Regions from separate parts of the Mesorhizobium sp. B2-9-1 genome, predicted to be linked through region 2. Evidence: riboswitches for the same ligand, from Rfam matches in the RefSeq annotation. Region 2 holds a riboswitch; the other holds the start of a gene.
The links. A riboswitch is a leader RNA that binds a small molecule or an ion and turns the genes downstream of it on or off. The one in region 2 is predicted to bind S-adenosylmethionine.
Positions count from the first base shown of each region.

Region 1: another riboswitch for S-adenosylmethionine. It lies ahead of FJW05_RS07025 (O-succinylhomoserine sulfhydrylase); the one in region 2 lies ahead of FJW05_RS14010 (homoserine O-acetyltransferase).

Region 1 is NZ_VFTP01000002.1:590,877-593,923, forward strand. It holds gene FJW05_RS07020 (ceramide glucosyltransferase) at 1-344, shown strand, start outside; gene FJW05_RS07025 (O-succinylhomoserine sulfhydrylase) at 419-1,618, opposite strand; SAM riboswitch at 1,675-1,752, opposite strand; gene FJW05_RS07030 (2'-deoxycytidine 5'-triphosphate deaminase) at 1,869-2,963, shown strand; gene araD1 (AraD1 family protein) at 3,002-3,047, opposite strand, start outside.
Region 2 is NZ_VFTP01000006.1:97,690-100,736, reverse strand. It holds gene metW (methionine biosynthesis protein MetW) at 1-166, opposite strand, end outside; gene FJW05_RS14010 (homoserine O-acetyltransferase) at 225-1,394, opposite strand; SAM riboswitch at 1,491-1,568, opposite strand; gene hisC (histidinol-phosphate transaminase) at 1,715-2,818, shown strand; gene FJW05_RS14000 (prephenate/arogenate dehydrogenase family protein) at 2,825-3,047, shown strand, end outside.

The DNA of each region.
Region 1 (3,047 bases), on a different contig from region 2:
GGGCGCGGCTGCGCCGGGTGACCTTTCCGCTGTTCTTCGCGCCGGAGATCCTGACTGGCGCTGCGGTGCCGCTGCTGCTGGCGCTGATCGCCGCGGCAAGCGCCGGCGTCAGCCTGCCTACGACGGCCTTTGGCGTGCTGGCGATCGCCTACCTGCCGGAATGGCTGCTGGCCTTTGCGAAGGGCTGGTACCTGTCGCCGCGCAGCGTCACCGCGATGATCGTGCGCGATGCCCTGCTGCCCGCCATCTGGGCGCGCGCCTGGTTCGGCGGTGCCGTCGAATGGCGCGGCAATGCCATGACCATCCGCACCAAGGCGATGACCGAGCTGGAGGAGCTCGCCTAGAGCAATTCCAGGAAAAGTGTGAAACGGTTTTCCGTCCGGAATTGCGGCTCTGGAAGGCTCCGGCCGCGGCGTTCTCAGCCTTCTATTTTTGCTGCCTTCAGCGCCTGTTCGACATCTTCCAGCAGATCGTCGGTGTCTTCCAGACCAACCGAAAGCCTCAGCGTGCCTGGCCCGATGCCGAGCTCGGCGCGGGCCTCGTCGCTCAGGTTCTTGTGCGTCGTCGTCGCCGGATGGGTGACCAGGCTCTTGGCGTCACCGAGATTGTTCGAGATCAGCACGATGTCGAGCGCGTTCTGGAAGGCAAAGGCCGCCTGCTTGCCGCCCTTGACGTCGAGGCAGATCAGCGTCGAGCCTCCCGACATCTGCTTCCTGACGATATCCGCTTGCGGATGATCGGCGCGGCCCGGATAGATGACACGGGCGATCTCCGGTCGGCCGGCAAGGAAATCCGCGATCTTGCCGGCGCTCTCGGTCTGCTGACGCACGCGCAGCGGCAGCGTCTCCAGGCCTTTGAGCAGCGTCCAGGCGTTGAAGGGCGACAGGCTGGGACCGGTGTGGCGGAAATAATCGTGCAGGTTCTCGTCGATCCACTTCTTGTCCGACAGGATGACGCCGCCGAGGCAGCGGCCCTGGCCGTCTATGTGCTTGGTCGCCGAATAGACGACGATATGGGCGCCGAGCTGCAGCGGCTTCTGCTGCAGCGGCGTGGCGAAGACATTGTCGACGATCAGCCTGGCGCCGATCGAATTGGCGAGCCTGGCGACGGCGGCGATATCGACCACCTCCAGCGTCGGGTTGGTCGGGCTTTCCAGGAAGAACAGCTTGGTGTTCGGCCTTGTCGCCTTTTCCCAATTGGCGATGTCGGTGCCGTCGACCAGCGTCGCCTCGATGCCGTAGCGCGGCGCCAGCGTCTCGACCACCCAGCGACAGGAGCCGAACAGGGCGCGCGCCGCGACGATATGATCTCCGGCCTTGGCGCTGCAGAGCAGCGCGGCGGTTACCGCGGCCATGCCGGAAGCGGTGGCGCGGGCATCCTCGGCGCCTTCCAGCGCGCACATGCGCTTTTCGAACATGTCGACGGTCGGGTTGGCGTAGCGCGAATAGATGAAGCCCGGCTCCTCACCCTTGAAGCGGGCTTCCGCCGCTTGCGCGGTCTCGTAGACATAGCCTTGGGTGAGATACATCGCCTCCGATGTCTCGCCGAAGCCGGAACGCAACGTTCCGCCATGCACGAGTGCCGTCTGAGGTTTCCAGTTGCGCTTCTTGGTGCTCATAGCCCTGCTTTCAGACACAAAAAAACCGGCCGCGAAGTCGCAACCGGTCCATATAGCCTTGCGGCTCGACGGTCCTTTAGCGACTTGTTTAACGTGGCTGCAAGCCGACCGGCCAAATCACCACGGGATAACGACCCTTTAGACCCGCGCCGCGCTTGCGTCAATTGCCGGCTTCATTAAGAGGTTTGTACCAGCCGGGCGGCAAGAGCCTGCTTAGATCCTAGCCCGGCCTTGTGAACGGAGCCAGCCTTTGCGGCAAACAGGCATTCTTCCGGATCAGGACATCGCAGCGCTGTTCGAGGCGAAGGCGCTGAAGTCGCCGCGCGCGCTGGACGCCGACCAGATCCAGCCGGCCAGCCTCGATCTCAGGCTCGGCGACAAAGCGTTTCGCGTGCGTGCCTCGTTCCTGCCGGGTCCGGATCATCGGGTCGTCGACAAGCTCGAGCGGCTGAAGCTGCACGAGATCAGCCTTGCCGAGGGCGCGGTGCTGGAAACCGGCTGCGTCTATATCGTGCCGCTGCTCGAGAGCCTGGCGCTGCCGGCGAACGTATCCGCCTCGGCCAATCCGAAGAGCTCGACCGGCCGCCTCGACATCTTCACACGCGTCATGACCGATCGTGGCCACGAGTTCGACAAGATCGCCGCCGGCTATCGCGGGCCGCTCTATCTCGAAGTCAGCCCGCGCACCTTCCCGATCGTCGTGCGCGCCGGCTCGCGGCTGTCGCAGATCCGCTTCCGCACCGGCAACGCGGTGCTCTCGGAAAGCGAGCTGCGCGACCTTCACCGCGCCGAGATGCTGGTCGCCACCGAGCCGCCCAATATTTCAGGCGGCGGCATCGCGCTCTCCATCGATCTTGACGGCGACAAGGACGGCCTCGTCGGCTACCGCGGCAAGCACCACACCGGCCTGGTCGACGTCGACAAGCGTGCCGCGCAGGATGTCGTCGATTTCTGGGAGCCGATCTACAAGAGCGGCGCCGGCGAACTGGTGCTCGATCCGGACGAATTCTATATCCTGGTCAGCCGAGAAGCTGTGCATGTGCCGCCGCTCTATGCCGCCGAGATGACACCCTTCGATCCGCTGGTCGGCGAGTTCCGCGTCCATTATGCCGGCTTCTTCGATCCGGGCTTCGGCCACTCCGCCGCCGGCGGCAGCGGCAGCCGCGCCGTGCTCGAAGTGCGCAGCCACGAGGTGCCTTTTATCCTCGACCACGGCCAGATCGTCGGCCGTCTCGTCTACGAGCATATGCTGAAGCGCCCGCAGGCGCTTTACGGCACCGAACTCGGCTCGAACTATCAGGCGCAGGGCCTGAAGCTCTCCAAGCATTTTCGCGCAGCGCGCTGAAGCTGCTGATCTCCCCCTCGTGGGGAGATCACCCTACCTCACAGCGCCTTCACCGCCACCTTGACCGGCTTTTCGATCTCCAGC
Region 2 (3,047 bases):
CGCCGCGCTGAGACAGTTCCAGCCCGCGGCCGTCGACCTGCTTGGTCTCCTGCAGGAGCTCCAGAAGCAGTCCGTCGCCCGAGCCGACATCGAGGACACGCGAATTGGCCGGGATGAGATCGGTGACGACCTCGAGGTCGACACGCTGGGCGCGATTGACGCTCATGGCTTCGCCTCCTGCATGGCGCATGATCCCGGTCCAAAAGGTCCGCGACTTGTCGGGGTCATAGGCTGAGCCCCCTGGCGCGGGCGGCGGAGGCGATGAAGCCGTTGATGGCCGCGAACAGTTCCGGCTCGTCGAGCAGGAAGGCATCGTGGCCGCGATCGGTCTCGATCTCGACGAAGGAGACGGAAGCGCCCGCCGCGTTCAAGGCATGCACGATCGATCGGCTCTCCTCGGTCGGGAACAGCCAGTCGCTGGTGAAGGAGACCAGGCAAAAACGCGTCTTGGTGCCGGCGAAGGCGTCGGCGAGGCGCCCACCGTGATCGGCGGCAAGGTCGAAATAGTCCATCGCGCGGGTCAGATAGAGGTAGGAATTGGCGTCGAAGCGGTCGACGAAAGTCATGCCCTGATGGCGCAGATAGCTTTCGATCTGGAAATCGGCGTCGAAGCCGAAGGTGAGCGCCTCGCGGTCCTGCAGGTTGCGGCCGAACTTGCGGTGGAGCGCGGCTTCCGAAAGGTAGGTGATGTGAGCGGCCATGCGCGCGACGGCGAGCCCTTTTTCCGGCCGCTTGCCGAAATCGAGATATTTGCCGCCATGCCACTCCGGATCGGCCATGACGGCCTGTCGGCCGACTTCATGGAAGGCGATGTTCTGCGAGGAATGGCGGGCGCCGGTGGCGATAGGCAGGACGCAGAACACGCGCTCCGAATGGCTCGCCGCCCATTCCAGAACCTGCATGCCGCCCATCGAGCCGCCAAGCACGCAAAACAGCTTCTCGATGCCGAAATGATCGATGAGCATCGTCTGCGCGCGCACCATGTCGCGGATGGTGATGATCGGCAGGTCGAGCCCGTAAGGCTTGCCGGTCGTCGGATTGGTGGAGGCCGGACCAGTCGAGCCGAGGCAGCCGCCGACGACGTTGGAGCAGATGACGAAGAAACGGTTGGTGTCGATGATCTTGCCGGGACCGATCAGCACCTCCCACCAGCCCGGCTTGCCTGTCACCGGATTGGTGTTGGCAACATGCTGGTCGCCGGTCAGCGCGTGGCAGACGAGGATGGCGTTGGAGCGCGCGTCGTTGAGCGTGCCGTAGGTCTGGTAGGCGATCTGGAAAGGCGCAAGAAAGGTGCCGGCGTCGAGCTTCAGCGGCTTGTCGGGGCCGAACTGCAGCACTGGGCTCGACGGATGGTCGGCCTCGTCGTTGGTTCTTGCAGCGCGCTGAGCGGCCATGTCCGTCCTCATCCTGTCCCGCATCGGTCTCGTCCCGACGCGGTGTCCGGCCGGCAGCGGACAACAAAAAACCGGCATTGCCGTCGCAAAGCCGGTTACAGGTTGCAAACGGCCCTTTAGCGAGTTGTTTAACGTGGCTGCAAGCCGACCGGCCAAATCACCACGGGAGTCTGGCAATCCTTCTAGGACCAGCGCCGCGCTTCGTCAACGGGTGGCCTCCTCGCGACCGGATGCGGGTGCCGGGCGCCGGTACTCGACATTCCAGCCCGTGGCCTGTATTTCCGCTGCGGCCTTGAAGGCCTTCTCGACGGATTTGTGACATGAAGCAGGATCAGCCCCGTCCGACGCCCCGCGCGGGCATCATGGACATCGAGGCCTATGTGCCGGGAAAAAGCACCGCGCCGGCCGGCGTGACGAAAGTCTACAAGCTGTCGGCGAACGAAAACCCGCTTGGGCCCTCGCCGAAGGCGATCGAGGCGGCACGCGAAGTGGCGGCGAAGCTCGATGCCTATCCGGACGGCTCTGCCCGCCGGCTGCGCGAGGCGATCGCCGAGGTGCATGGGCTGAATCCGGCCAACATCATCTGCTCCAACGGCTCCGACGAGATCCTGGGGCTGCTGGCGCAGAGCTATCTCGCGCCGGGCGACGAGGCCGTGTTCACCGAGCACGCCTTCATGGTCTACAAGATCTATATCCAGGCGGCGGGCGCCAAGCCGGTAGCGGTGAAGGAGACCGACGAGCGCGCCGACATCGACGCGATTTTGGCCGCGGTGACGCCGGCGACGCGGATCGTGTTCCTCGCCAATCCCAACAATCCGACGGGCACCTATGTGCCGTTCCAGGAAGTGCGCCGGCTGCACGCTGCATTGCCGAAGAACGTGCTCCTGGTGCTCGACGCGGCCTATGCCGAATATGTGCGGCGCAACGACTACGAGGCCGGCATCGAGCTCGCAGGCAGTTCTGAAAACGTGGTGATGACCCGCACCTTCTCCAAGCTCGGGCTCGGCGGCGCGCGCGTCGGCTGGATGTACGGGCCGGCGCATATCGTCGATGCGATCAACCGCATTCGCGGCCCCTTCAACGTCAACGCCACCGCGATCGAGGCCGGCATCGCCGCGATCCGCGACCGCGCCCATATCGAGCGCAGCGTGGCGCATAACGAGAAATGGCTGGCCTGGCTCAGCGGGGAGCTGACCGGGCTCGGCCTGCGCGTCACGCCCAGCGTCGGCAATTTCGTGCTGATCCATTTCCCCGACGGTAAGAAACATTCAGCGGCGGCGGCGGACGATTATCTGAGCGCGCGCGGCTACATCCTGCGCCGCGTCACCGGCTACGGCTTCCCCAACGCGCTGCGCATGAGCGTCGGCACCGAGGAAGCCAATCGCGGCGTCATCGATGCGCTCAAGACCTTCCTGAAAAGCTAGAACACCATGGCGTCACCGATGTTCGAGAAAATAGCGCTGGTCGGCATCGGCCTTATCGGCTCGTCGCTCGCCCGCGTCATCCGCCGCGAGGGCCTGGCGCGCCATATCGCCATAGCGACGCGCAGCGCTTCGACGCTCAAACGCGCCGAGGAGCTTGGCCTTGGCGATTCTTACAGCACCGACGCCAGCCAAGCGGTGCGTGACGCCGATCTCGTCATCGTTTCGGTTC